2 linked regions of the Phreatobacter stygius genome follow. The protein of the gene in region 1 interacts with the protein of each later gene in a pairwise test. Links are inferred from orthologs where the notes say so. Each region holds a gene or a part of one and is shown in the gene's direction. Other genes may lie near its edges.

The links.
Region 2: the proteins of E8M01_RS21140 (region 1) and E8M01_RS32715 interact in binary tests that used the Escherichia coli proteins (3 or more experiments, as listed by UniProt). The link is inferred for Phreatobacter stygius from one-to-one orthologs.

Annotation. Positions count from the first base shown.
Region 1 is NZ_CP039690.1:4,499,022-4,510,003, reverse strand. Bases 4,005-6,707 are described here. They hold E8M01_RS21140 (SufE family protein), read left to right. Parts: upstream 4,005-4,988; coding sequence 4,989-5,426; downstream 5,427-6,707. Other genes in these bases: E8M01_RS21130 (branched-chain amino acid aminotransferase), read left to right, coding at 6,267-6,707; E8M01_RS21135 (haloacid dehalogenase type II), read right to left, coding at 5,405-6,076; E8M01_RS21145 (hypothetical protein), read left to right, coding at 4,551-4,922; E8M01_RS21150 (sensor histidine kinase), read right to left, coding at 4,005-4,137. In the rest of the region: E8M01_RS21165 (hypothetical protein), read left to right, coding at 1-1,005; E8M01_RS21160 (DUF1491 family protein), read right to left, coding at 1,032-1,385; E8M01_RS21155 (peptidoglycan-binding domain-containing protein), read right to left, coding at 1,389-2,315; more of E8M01_RS21150, read right to left, coding at 2,317-4,004; more of E8M01_RS21130, read left to right, coding at 6,708-7,133; E8M01_RS21125 (hypothetical protein), read right to left, coding at 7,204-8,859; E8M01_RS21120 (superoxide dismutase), read left to right, coding at 9,083-9,682; E8M01_RS21115 (DUF1194 domain-containing protein), read right to left, coding at 9,763-10,476; E8M01_RS21110 (MFS transporter), read left to right, coding at 10,700-10,982. UniProt on the Escherichia coli protein: Participates in cysteine desulfuration mediated by SufS. Cysteine desulfuration mobilizes sulfur from L-cysteine to yield L-alanine and constitutes an essential step in sulfur metabolism for biosynthesis of a variety of sulfur-containing biomolecules.
Region 2 is NZ_CP039690.1:6,921,851-6,924,657, reverse strand. It holds E8M01_RS32715 (cysteine desulfurase), read left to right. Parts: upstream 1-682; coding sequence 683-1,933; downstream 1,934-2,807. Other genes in the region: E8M01_RS32705 (HesB/IscA family protein), read left to right, coding at 2,569-2,807; E8M01_RS32710 (SUF system Fe-S cluster assembly protein), read left to right, coding at 2,072-2,443; sufD (Fe-S cluster assembly protein SufD), read left to right, coding at 1-674. UniProt on the Escherichia coli protein: Cysteine desulfurases mobilize the sulfur from L-cysteine to yield L-alanine, an essential step in sulfur metabolism for biosynthesis of a variety of sulfur-containing biomolecules.

The DNA of each region.
Region 1 (10,982 bases):
CTGGTGGATCAATTCGTCGCCGAACCGCACCACAGCGCGGCCGAAATCACCCGTTTCGGCGAGCTGGCGCTGCACCTGATCGTCAAGGCCGACGAAGACGACCGGGCGATCATCGCGGCGAAACTCGCCGACCACCCGCAGACGCCGACCGCGGTGGCACGCAAGCTCGCGACCGATACGATCCGCGTCGCCTTTCCGATCCTGTCGCGCTCCATGGCCTTGTCCGACGACGACATGTTTCTGGCGGTCCGCTCGGGCGATGCCGAACGGGCGCTTGCGGTTGCCTCGCGCGCCGATCTGGGCCTGGCCGCGCTGGTGGCGCTCGAGGACATGGACGATCCGCGCGTCGCGGCGGCGCTGACCGCCCGCCTCTCCGGCCCCCCGCTCGTAGCGACGGCCACGCCCGCCGCCGCCAAGGTCAGCGATGTCGGCCGGCGGTTTCTCGACGCCACGCCCGATGCCAGGGAATCGATCATTGCCGGCCTCGCGCTCGAGACCAGCGGCGGCGCCGGATTTCCGATCAGCGGAGCCGAAACCGGACAGTCGATCGAACTCGCGGCGCTGTCGCGCCGCCCCGGTGCCCTGGCCGACGCGCTGGCTCAGGATCTGCGGATCGACGCTGCAACGGCCCGGCGTATTGCCGACGATGAAGCCGGCGAGCCATTGGTGGTGGCGGCCCGCGCGCTCGATCTCGGGCGCGAGGCCGCGACCCGCATCCTGCTGTTCGCCCATGCCGCGGTCGGCACATCAGTCGGGCGTGTCTACGGCTTGACCGCGCTTTATGACGCCATGCCGCGCGTCGTGGCGCTGGCGCTGGTGCAATCCTGGCGCGACGCGGCCGCGTTGCCCACGACAGCGCAACGACATGGCCGCCACGTGCCGGTGCATGCGCTTGATGGCTCGGAACGAACGGGTGCGCGTCAGGCGGCCAGTCCGGTCGGCCGGCCGGCGCAGCGCATGGCCTCGCCGCTGCGGCCGGCGAGCCTGCGGCTCAAGGACAGCTGACGCTTGCCGATCGGGATCTCCTGGGATCAGGGCGTGGCGAGATCGAGGAACGAACGGCCCTCGCGATCCTCGACATCGACGATCCACAGGTCCGGGTCGAAGCCGATCTCGCGCTTCAGCTTGTCCTCGACCCGCTGCTCCTCGACGAAGACCTCGGGATAGGCCGGCACGAACAGCCGGTCGCCGGGCTTTGCCTCGTCGAACAGCGATTGCGGCGCCTGCAGGAACAGGCCGGCGAGGCGGTCGGCGCGCGACACCACGACGGCGATGGCGCCGGCCTCGGGCGAGCCGCGCCGGCGCAGCACGGCGAAGGCCCCCTCGATCCGCACCCGTCGCAGATAGGCAGAGACCCAGAAGTCGGAAGTGACGCGGTCCGACACGGCCTATTCGATCCGGGTGCCGGTCAGGCTGGCCAGTTCGCGGACGACCCGGTCATTGGCCTGGCCGGTGACCGGCAGCCCGCGATCGCGCTCGAAGCGCTGGATCGCATCACGCGTATCGCTGCCGAGCGGGCCGTAGCCGGCCTGGACCAGTGCGCGCTTGACCGCCTGGATCCGCCGATCGGCCGGATTGGTGGCGGCATTGGCTGCGCCCTGGGCCGGTGCACGCGTCGCGGTGGCCGCGCCGGGATTGGCGCTGATCAGCTGGGCGATCGATTGCGGCGCTTCGGGCCGGGCCTGAGGCGGCGGACGCGACGGCTGCGGCACGGCGTCGGCCGCCAGCAACTGGTTGATCGTCTGGGCCGGCGCCGGCGCGGCGCTGCGGGTCGCCGGACGACGCATGTGGCTGAGCAGTTGTTCGGTCGCCTCGCCCGAGACGCGCAGGCCGGCTTGCGTCTCATAGCGCTTGATGGCGGCATCGGTGCGCGGGCCGGTGCGGCCGTCGACCGGGCCGTCATAGAGCGAGCGGCGGGCGAGTTCTTTCTGAATATCGGTCACGACATCGGCCCGCGGCCGCGGCTGGCCGGTAGTTGCGGACTGGTCGGCCGGCCGCGGGTCCTGGCCACGCGGCGTGATCGAAGCGGTCGACTGGATCTCGGCCGGCCGGTTGGCCGGCATGGGGGCGACAGCCGGAGCTTCGACACGCGCGGTTGCGAACAGCGGGGCCGGATGCGGACCACTCTGGCGGGCAAGCGCGTTGACGCCAATGCCGATCGCGACAAAGGCAGCGCAGCCGATCGCCAGCATGTCGCCCTTGTTGCGGCCCAGCACCTGGCGCCACAGCGGCACGCGCCGCGGCTCGTCGTCGTCGAACTCGGTTTCGGCCACGCGCCCGCGGCGGGGACGCAGATCATCCTCGTCATAGGTCACGTCACGCAATTTTCCGGCCCTCCTGTTTGACCGAGACGGGTGCTGCCGGCGCGGGCTTGGCGGCAAGCGGCAGGCGCTCGACGACATTGCGCGCGGCGGCTTCGCAATCCATGGGCATGCGCAGCGTCACGCGGGTACCCTGGCCGACGACGGAGGCGACCTCGAGGCAGCCGCCATGCAGTTCGGCGAGCCCCTTGACCACCGACAAGCCGAGCCCGGTGCCCTCATACTGGCGATCATAGGTCGCGCGCGCCTGGAAGAACGGACTGCCGAGACGTGGCAGGTCGGCGGCCGCGATGCCGATGCCGGTATCGGCGACCGACAAGGAGATCCAGGCGCCTTCGCGGCGCAGGCTCGCCTGCACCGAGCCGCCGCTCTTGGTGAACTTGATCGCATTGGACAAGAGGTTCAACACGATCTGACGATAGGAGCGCTTGTCGCCGATCACCTCTGGCACGTTGTCGGCCAGATCGGTGAGCAGCTTGATGCCGCCCTCGTCAGCCTTGAGCTGCATCATCTGGATACATTGCGACATCAGCTGGGCCAGATCGAACGGCTCGGCGGTGATCTCGAAATTGCCGCTCTCGATCTTCGACATGTCGAGGATCGAATTGACCAGATTGAGCAGGTGCTCGCCGGAGTCGCGGATCAGCGTCGCATATTCCTTGCGGCGCGCCTGGTCGAGCCGCATGGCCTCCTCGTGCATCAGCATTTCGGAAAAACCATTGATGGCATTCAGCGGCGTGCGCAGTTCGTGACTGACATTGGCGAGGAAGCGGCCGCGGGCTTCGTTGGCCCGGTCGGCTTCGGTCCGGGCCGCGTCGACGGCGGCCTCGTGCGATTTGCGCTCGGAAACATCGCGCAGCACCGAGACCACCTGATGGTCCTCGCTGACCGGTCCACTCAGCGGATGGCAGCGCATCTCGACCCAGACGAATGTCGGCTCGCTGGTCTCGGCGCGCTCGCGGCGCAGGCGGAACTCGGCCGAGGTGGCCGTGCCGCGGGCCGAGGCGAGCGACAGCGCGTTCAGGTAGGCTGGACGATCGGCAATGTGGACACGATCGAACAGGCCCTGCCCGTGCAGGGCAAAGGGTGGCACGCCGGCGACCCGCTCGGCGGCGGGCGAGGCGAAGGTCACGGCGCCGGACCGGCCATGACGGGTGATCAGGTCGGTCATGTGCTCGGCCAGAAGCCGATAGCGGCGCTCGCCGACCGACTGGACCTCTTCGCCGGTGCGGCTGACGATGGCCGCCGACAGGGCGAGACCAAGGGCATAGATGACGGCCGAGGCAACCGAGACGAAGGCCGCGACGCCGGCGCCGAGCGGGCTGATCCGCGGATCCGGCAGCAGGTTCCAAAGGCCGGCAAAGCCGATGACGGCCACCGCGCCCAGCACCATGGCGCCGGAGGCCGCCACCACCCGGCGCGAGCCGGACAGTACGGCCTCGGCCGGCACCAGGGCGAACCAGATGATCACGAAGGAACTGGTACCGCCGCTCAACGCGGCGACCAGGGCGACAATGCCGGTCAGGGCGGCTGCCGAGAACAGGTGGGCGGTTTCGTAGCGGCCGGTGCGCGACAGATAGAAGGCAATGGCGATCGGCAACAGCAGCCAGCCGAAGGTGATCGCTTCGAGCGGGCCGGGCACGCCTTGCAACGCGAGATAGAGCGGCAGAGCCGAAAATGCCATCAGGCCGGGCATCAGGCGCGTGGCGATAAAGGCGCGGTGACGGATGAATACGATGGGATCGACCGTCGCGGCTGGATGAACCAGACCGTCGAGATAAGATCTCACCGAACCGACCAACGCGTTCTGACGCAACGCACTCACCTCAATACGCGGCTGCCGCCGTTTTCAAGGTGGTGAGCATCGCATCGCGGCGTGAAGGAAACCCTAAGTCAACGGAGGAAGCCGTGAGCCCCCAACCGGCGCTTCGGCTTTCGAAGCGGATGGTGAAGGAACCCTTGCGCGCCTCGCCCACCACCTGGCCGGCCCTCGCCGGAGGTGAGGAAAATGCCGGCGCGGGCGCCTGAGCCGCCAGCTTCGGCCGACCTGGCGGGGTTCGAGCGAATGCTGTCAACCTTAACGGAAATTGGCTGCAATTGCCTGGAGATTCACCTTATCCGCCAACGGCATGTTCACCCAACCGGGCCACCATCGCAGTGTCAGAGCGGTGCCTCGTCGCGCAAAAGGCCGCCTGAAGTCTCGGGGGTCGAAGGACCGGAAACGGCGTCATGTTCTTCCTTATCAAGGCAGTCTTCTGGCTTGGACTGGTGTTCCTGCTGATGCCGGACCGTGGCCTGTTTTCGTCGACGGCCAAGGCCCCGGACGCGCCCGCGACGTCGGTGACGGCCGAGGCCGTGGCGCGCGCCATTGCCGTCCGGGCCTTGGAACTGTGCCGCGACAATGCCGAGACCTGCGCACAGGGCGCCGCGCTTGCAGGCCAGGCCGCGAGCGCCGGCCGGCGCGAGCTGGTTCCGGCTGCCCCGGCGCGGACTCAGGACACGCTGACGCCGACCGACCTGCAAGTGCCCTTCGGCGGCGTCATGCCGCCCGCCGGTTCAGCGCCGCGCATGGCGCCCTTGCCGCCCCGCCGGCCGGTCTGATCGACCTGAGCCCTTTGTTTTGGCGTTTTCGGCCGCTATATCCGGTCTATGACCGAAGCCGCGACGATGACCATCGACGACATCACCGAAGCCTTCGCCCTGCTCGATGACTGGGAGGAGCGCTATCGCTATGTGATCGAGATCGGCAGGTCGCTGCCGGAGCTCAGGCCCGATCAGCGCAACGAAGACAACCGGGTCAAGGGCTGCGCCAGCAATGTCTGGCTGGTCACCCATGTCGGCGACGGCGCGAACCCGATCCTGACCTTCGAGGGCGAAAGCGATGCCCATATCGTCAAGGGCCTGGTGGCCGTGACGCTCGCCTTCTACTCCGGCAAGCACGCCGTCGATATCGTCGGCCAGGACGCCTTCGAGCTGTTCCGGCAGCTCGGCTTCGAACAACATCTGACGCCGCAGCGGTCGAACGGCGTGCGCTCGATGATCGATCGGATCCGCCGGGACGCGCGGCGGGCGGTGAGCGCGGATCAAGCGGTGCTGAAGGACTGAAGTGCCGTGAGGTCGGCGACGACCGCGACCGGATCGTGGCCGGGATATTCATTCGGCAAGCCGGCCCGATTGACCCAGACGGCGGTGAAACCGAAAGCCGCGGCGCCTGCGACATCCCACCGGTTCGACGAAACGAGAACGATGTCGCGCGGCTGCCCCGCCCCGACGGCGGCCTGCGCCGCGGCGTAGACGGCCGGTGCCGGCTTATAAGCCCGCACCGCTTCGACGGTCACGACATGGTCGATCAGGTCGGCAAGGCCGGCGGCCGCGATCGCCGCATCGACCATCCGGCGCGTACCATTGGTGAAGATGGCGGTGGTCAGGCGCCGCGCCTTCAACCGCGCCAGAAGCGGTGCGACATCAGGATAGGCGTCGAGGTTCAGATAGGCGTCGAGCAAGGCTTGCTTGAGAGCCGGGTCGGCGACGCCATGGCGCGCCAGCGCGAAATCGAGGCCGCGCTCGGTCAGCGTCCAGAAATCATCGAAGCCGCCGATCAGCGTCGTCGTCCAGGAATATTCCAGCTGCTTCGTGCGCCAGAGCTGCGAGATCGCGGCGGCGTTTTCGCCAAGCGAAACGCCGGCACGCGCCACCGCCGCATGGACGTCGAACAGCGTGCCGTAGGCGTCGAACATGAACGTGTTTGCAGGCATGGCCGTGCTCCCTCGGATCACCAGGATGGTGGCGAGCGTGGTCAAAAGCGCAATGGCAAAACAGTTTGTCCCCGGCCGAAACGATCGGATCAAACCATTGCATCGGCGCAGGTCACCAATCACCACATTTCATGATGTCGGCGCCATGCGACAGGATAAGTTCGGGCAGGGAAACGTTCTGGAGAATCCGATGCCCAACTGGTCGAAAACCTGGACCTATGTCGATGGCGACTGGCTGGAGGGCAATCCGCCGCTGACCGGTCCGCGCAGCCATGCCTTCTGGCAAGCCTCGTCGGTGTTCGACGGCGCACGGGTGTTCGACGGCATGATGCCGGACATGGACCAGCACGCCGCCAGGCTCAACCGTTCGGCCGGGGCGCTCGGAATGAAGGCGACCATGTCGGTCGAGGCCATTGTCGAGCTCGCCCGCGACGGCGCCCGGAAATTCGACGGCAAGACGGCGCTCTATGTGCGGCCGATGTATTGGGCCGAGGGCGATGGGCCGAGCGCCATCCTGAACGATCCGGAGACCACCCGGTTCTTGCTGTGCCTCTATGAAGCGCCGATGGGCACGCCGAACGGCATGTCGGTCACGCTGTCGCCGTTCCGGCGCCCGACCATCGAAAACGCGCCGACCGATTCCAAGGCCGGCTGCCTCTATCCGAACAATGCCCGCGCGCTGCGCGAGGCGCTCGCCCGCGGCTTCGACAATTGCCTGGTGCGCGACATGCTCGGCAATGTCGCCGAGACCGCATCGTCCAACATCTTCATGGCCAAGGGCGGCATCGTCTATACGCCGGTGCCGAATGGCACTTTCCTCAATGGCGTCACCCGCCAGCGAACCATCGCACTGCTGCGCCAGGCCGGCGTCACGGTGGTCGAGAAGAGCCTGACCTATGGCGAATTCTCCGAGGCCGACGAAATCTTCTCCTCGGGCAATTATTCCAAGGTGGTTCCCGTCACCCGCATCGACGAGCGTGCGCTCCAGCCGGGTCCGATGGCGCGGAAAGCCCGCGAGCTCTACTGGGACTATGCGGCGAGCGGCACGCGCATCTGAGCCGCGGCGTCACGCCAGGGCGCCGGGACCCAGGTCCCGACGCCGGTGACCGGCCGGCTGGTCGCTCGGGTCAACCGCCGACATGCGCGCGGAAATCCTTGAGCGAGGCGAAGCGGGCCGTGCCGGAGGCGAGATCTGCCTCGATCGAACCGTCGCCGAACAGCCGGAACGGAATGCCGGCGATGACGCCTTCACGCAGCAGCGGCGCGGTGGGCGCGGACGGTGGCGGCGGTTCAGCTGCGACGACCGGAGCGGCTTCGACCACTGCCGCCGGCTCAGGCTCCGCGGCAACCACCGGGACCGCCTCGGCTGCCGGTTCGGGCGCGGCGGCCGGCTGGTCTTCACCCGGCATGGGCCGATGCGTGTCGATGGCATGCGCATGGCCGTCGCTGATATCGCCGTCATCCTCGCCCGCCACCCTCCGGTCCCGATCCGGTTCGGCAGGCCGCGCCAGGATATCGCCGAGCTCGGGGAAATCGCGGGCAAGTGCGGCCATGGCGCGATCGCCGGATGGCTGCTCCTGCCGGCCGGCCGCCGGTTCCGGTGGCGGCACGACAGGCGCCGGCGGCGGAACCACCTGGTCACGCAGATCGGCCACCGGCGCGACGTCGCGGCCAAGCGCCGTCTTCAGCGCCAATTCGAGCTCGTCTTCGATCGAAAGTGCCGGCGCCTTGGCGGGCTCTGCCGCGACCGCCTTCTCGACGACGGGTTCGCCACGCGCCGGGGCCTCGGCTGTGCCAGCGCCCGGCGCGGATACTGGTTCCGGTCCGAGGATGGAGGCCCTGAGCCGGGCCATCAGATCGTCATCGTCGAGATGCCTGGGAGCCGTGACCGCCGGCGCTTCGGCGCGGCCCGCGCCCGCCCGTGGCGTGTCGCCGGCCTCGGCCCGCGGCTCGGCCGCCGGTGTGTTGACATCGGCGATCGCAGCGCTGATCGCCGCCTCCAGGCTCTCGCCGCCGGTCGCGCCGCGCGTGTCGGTCGATCCCTTGGTATCCGGCTCGGATGGCGTCGGAACCGCATCGTCACCGGGCTTGCCGGGCTTTGCCGTCGCGGCAACACCCGCGGCAGCGGCAATGCCGGCTGCGGTGACGGCCGGTTTCCAGCCAAAGCGATCGCGAAATGAGGTTGGCCGCTTCGGAAACTCCACGGGCGCCGGCGAACTGCTCGCGGCCGGCTCGACACGCACCGGCTCGATGCGAGGCGGTTCGATGCGCTCGGGCTCGACATGGACCGGTTCGACGCGCACGGGCTCGACATGAGGCGGCTCGATTCGGGCCGGTTCGCGCGGCGCCCCATTGCCTGGCTCGGCCCGCAACGGCTCCGGTCTGACCGGCTCGATGGACGGTTCGGCCCGGTAAGGCTCGGCCCGGTAAGGCTCGGCCGAAGGGGGCACCGGCACGACCGGTTCCGGCGCGGTCTCGCCCTTGGTTTCCGGATCGGCCGGAGCCGGCCGCGGCGCGACGTCCAGAACCGGTGCGACCGGCGGCACGAAAGCCGGCGCCGGGGCCAGGCCGAGCTTGAGCCCGTCGATGCCGCGCGCCAGGGTATCCAGCCGGCCGGCGATGACCGCGAGGCCGACCAGCAGCAGGCCGCCGACCGCGCTGATCGCGCCGACGATCATCAATGTGTTGCCCAGGCTCAGCATGCTCGGGTCGTTGCCGAGGTAAAGCGTGACAACGCCCAGGACCGTCAGAACAACGGCAAGGACCTGGAGGAGAAGGATCATGGGGGCTTCCTTTTCAACCCGTGCGGCTCCGGCCGCATCCGGCTGCTTCTGAGCCGTTTATTACAACCTATCAAAGGCCTGTCATAAGATTCTCGCAACTTTGCCCTTCGTTGCGGGTTCTCCAATTGCCCCGCTGGAAGGTCAGGCCTATCTAGGCGGGGTTGCTTCACATCGCCGCCATGGGAGGCCGACAGCCTTCAATGGTCTTTCCAGGAGACAGCTCATGTCCTTCACGCTCGACGATCTTCCCTACGCCCACGATGCGCTCCAGCCCTATATGTCGAAGGAGACGCTCGAGTATCACCATGACAAGCATCACCTCGCCTATGTGAACAACGGCAACAACCTGATCAAGGGCACCGAGTTCGAAGGCAAGAGCCTCGAAGATGTCGTCAAAGGTTCGTTCGGCAAGAATGCCGGCCTGTTCAACAATGCCGGCCAGCACTACAACCACATCCACTTCTGGAAATGGATGAAGCCGAATGGCGGCGGCAAGATCCCCGGCGGATTGGAAAAAGCCATTGTCGACGGCTTCGGCTCGGTCGACGAGATGAAGGCGAAGTTCATCGAATCCTGCGTCACCCAGTTCGGCGCGGGCTGGGGCTGGCTTGCCGTCCAGAACGGCAAGGTGGTCACCATGAAGACGCCGAACGGCGAGAGCCCGCTGGTCCACGGCGCCAAGCCGATCCTCGGCTGCGACGTCTGGGAACATTCCTATTACATCGACTATCGCAACCGCCGGCCGGACTATGCCAAGGCGTTCATCGAGCATCTGGTCAACTGGGACTATGTCGACGAGATGTTCCAAGCCGCGACCAAGTAAGGCAGGCGCGACGCCAGCCATGCGGCCGGATCGGCCTTCACACCCCGGCGGCAGACCGCCGGGGTTTCGCTTTTTTGAAGTCACGCGATCTCGTTGACGATCTTGCGCCGGACCGCCTCGGCGAAACTGCGGCTTTCATCGGCGATCTCGACAAAGGCGCCCGGGCCGCCGATCACCGCCTCGCGATAATGGTCGGCGAGCGGTTGCCCGGCCCGGGCGGCAATACTGCCGCCTGGCCGAAGGATCGCCAGGGCATTGATGACCATGCCTTTGGCCACCGCATCGTCGCGCGCCGCCTCGACCGGCCGGCCGCCGATATGCGGGCCGTCGCCCGAGACGTCGATGACCCGCCTGAGGCCGCGATAGGCATTGGCCTCGATCAGGCCGACCGAGAAGTCGATCGCCGCCGAGATCGAGTTGTAGCCCCTCGCCGCCCGCGGGGTTGCGGTCAGCTGGTCGCCGAAGGCGCGCGCGGTCGCCGCGTCACGGATCACCTGCCAGTCGGCAATGACATGCTGGGAATGCGGCCCGCCCCATTCGACATAGACGACGGCAATGGCGCCGATCGTGCCCGACCTGATGGCGGTCAGCACATCCGCCGATACCAGCGCCTCGGCGTATCCCTGTCGCTGCAGGCGCAGTTCGTCGTCATCGATCGAGCCCGATCCGTCGGCGGCCAGCACCAGCTCGACATCGACCGGCTCCAATGGTTGCCCTCGCGCGCCGCGCGGCCTGACGACCACTGCGGCTATCGCGGCCAAGCCGAGCGCCAGCCGGCGCGAGACGAGATGCATTCGGCGCACGGGACCGGCTCCTCCTTTGCCCATCGGACGATGGGCGCGCCGCGGTCGTCAAGCCCGGACCAGCCGCCTCAGGCAGCCATGGAGCCCGGAGGCGCCATGTCCGCTGGTCGTGGCCGCCATGACCGCAGGCCGCATCGTGGTCGACGGCGGCTCGTATAGAGTGACGGCGACACTCCGCTTGCGTCGTCATCCTTGCGCCCTGCCCCGAGGCTTCATGCCACTTCTGCTTCTGCTGTCTGCCGCGACCTTCGTCGTCGGCATCGGCGCCTTTGCCGTCATTGGTGTCATCAGCCCGCTGTCGCGCGACCTTGGCCTGACCCCGGTCGGCGCCAGCTGGGTCATGAGTTCTTATGCGCTTGCCTATGCCGTCGGCTCGCCGCTGCTGACCTCGGCGACCGGGCGGTTCGACCGGCGCACCGTGCTGATCCTCGGCATGGCATTGTTCGGCCTGGGCGTGCTTGCGTCGGCGCTCGCCACCAATCCGACGCTGCTCTATG
Region 2 (2,807 bases), 2.4 Mb from region 1 along the record:
TCGTGGTTGGCGACGGCGCGACGCTGGAGCACGGCCGCCGCCAGATCGACGGCGACCAGGCGCTGCATCTGGCGACGCTGGACGCCGAGATCGGCGCCAAGGCGCATTTCGACACGCTGACGCTGACCACCGGCGGCGCCATTTCGCGCAGCCAGCTGTTCGTGCGCTTCGCCGGCGAGCATTCGACGGCGACCTTGCGCGGCGTTTCGATGCTGCGCGGCAAGCAGCATGCCGACACCACGCTGGTCGTCGACCACGCCGTGCCGCATTGCGACAGCCGCGAACTGTTCAAGCATGTGCTCGACGGCGAGGCCCATGGCGTGTTCCAGGGCAAGATCATCGTCGCGCCGAAGGCCCAGAAGACCGACGGCAAGATGATGAGCCAGACCATCATGCTGACCGAAGGGCCGGCGATGGACAACAAGCCGGAGCTCGAGATCTTCGCCGACGACGTCCAGTGCGGCCATGGCTGCACCTGCGGCGAGCTGGATGCCGACCTGATGTTCTATCTGAAGGCCCGCGGCATCCCGCATGCCGAGGCCGAGGCCCTGCTGATCGAGGCTTTCGCGCGCGAGGCCATCGAAGATTTCGGCGACGGTCCGCTGGCCGCCGTCGAGGAACTGCGCGAGGCCATGTTCGGCACGATCGCCGAGTGGATGCGGACGAGAAAGTGATTGAGGCCATGGGCACGCGTCATCCCGCCGTCGCCAATGGCGGCTACGACGTCGATCTGATCCGCAGGGATTTTCCGGCGCTCGCGCTGAAGCCTTACGGCAAGGATCTGGTCTATCTCGACAATGCCGCCTCGGCGCAGAAGCCGGCGGCGGTCATCGAGCGGATCAAGCGGGCCTATGAAACCGAATATTCCAACGTCCATCGCGGCCTGCACTTCCTGGCCAATGCCGCGACCGAGGCCTATGAGGCGGCGCGCGAGACCGTCCGGGCCTTCCTGAACGCGCCCTCGACGGATGAGATCATCTTCACCCGCAACGCCAGCGAAGCGATCAACCTGGCGGCGGCATCCTTCGGCGGCATGGTGATCGGCGAGGGCGACGAGATCGTCGTCTCGATCATGGAGCACCATTCCAACATCGTGCCCTGGCATTTCCACCGCGAGCGGCGCGGCGCCAAGCTGGTCTGGGCGCCGATCGACGACGAGGGCAATTTCCTTCTCGACGAATTCGAGAAACTGCTCGGCCCGCGCGTCAAGATGGTGGCGCTGACCCATATGTCGAACGCATTGGGCACGGTGGTTCCGATCAAGGAAGCCATCCGGATGGCGCATGCGCGCGGCATTCCCGTGCTGGTCGACGGCTCGCAGGCCGCCGTCCACATGGACGTCGACGTGCAGGATCTCGACGCCGATTTTTACGTGTTCACCGGCCACAAGGTCTATGGGCCGACCGGCATCGGCGTGCTCTACGGCAAGCGCGAGCACCTGGAGCGCATGCCGCCGTTCAATGGCGGCGGCGAGATGATCAGCGTCGTCACCATGGACGGGGTGACCTATAACGACCCGCCGCATCGGTTCGAGGCGGGCACGCCGGCCATCGTCCAGGCGATCGGGCTCGGCCAGGCGCTCGACTACATGATGTCGATCGGCCGCGACAAGATCCGGGCGCACGAGGATGCCCTGGTCCGCCATGCCCATGAGCGGCTCGGCGCGATCAATTCGTTGCGCATTTTCGGCCAGGCCCGCAACAAGGGCGCCATCGTCTCCTTCGAGATGAAGGGCGCGCATGCCCATGACGTCGCCACCGTCATCGACCGCTACGGCGTGGCGGTGCGGGCCGGCACTCATTGCGCCATGCCGCTGCTGCAGCGCTTCGGCGTCACCTCGACCTGCCGGGCATCATTCGGGCTCTACAACACCCATGACGAGGTCGACCGGCTTGCCGAAGCCCTGATCAAGGCCCAGGATATGTTCAGCTGATGTTCGGCTGACTGCGCGCCGCCTGCAGCCGTTCCATTTGAAATGGCAGCCAAGCGGCATTATGTGACTTTCGCGGGTTCTTGTCGGTGAGGCTCGACTTGGCCTCGCCCGAACCTCCGAAATGGGACCTTGACCCCTATGGACGACACCCAGACGCTCAATACGACGGTTGCCGGCGATGCCGCGGCCATTCCGCCGGAGGAGCTCGATCGGCTGACCGATGACATCGTTGCCGCGATGAAGTCGGTCTACGATCCGGAAATCCCCTCCGATATCTACGAGCTCGGCCTGATCTACCGCGTCGATATCGACGACAACCGCAAGGTGGCGATCGACATGACGCTGACCTCGCCGTCCTGTCCGTCGGCCGCCGAATTGCCCGGCATGGTCGAAAACGCGGTCGCCGCCGTGCCCGGCATTGCCGAGGTCAAGGTGACGCTGACCTTCGATCCGCCCTGGGATCAGAGCCGGATGTCGGACGAGGCGCGGGTCGCGCTCAACATGTGGTGACGGATCTTCGGTAGAATTCGGCCGGCTCGCCGGGATTTAACTTCGAGCCGGCAATGTCTATATCTGGCATGTGATGCTTTGGACGCCGGGCCTTGAACCCGGTCCGTTTCGGAGATTTTGAGACCATGGCGCTACCGAAAATGCAGGCCATGCGCCTGACCGACGCTGCAGCCGAGCGCGTGAGGGCGCTGATGACGACCGCCAGTTCGCCGGATGCCGGCCTGCGCGTCGGCATCAAGAAGGGCGGCTGCGCCGGCATGGAATATACCATGGAGTTCATCGACGGCCCGGCCAGGTTCGACGAGATCGTCGAGGACAAGGGCGTGCGCGTGTTCATCGACGCCAAGGCGGTGCTCTATCTGCT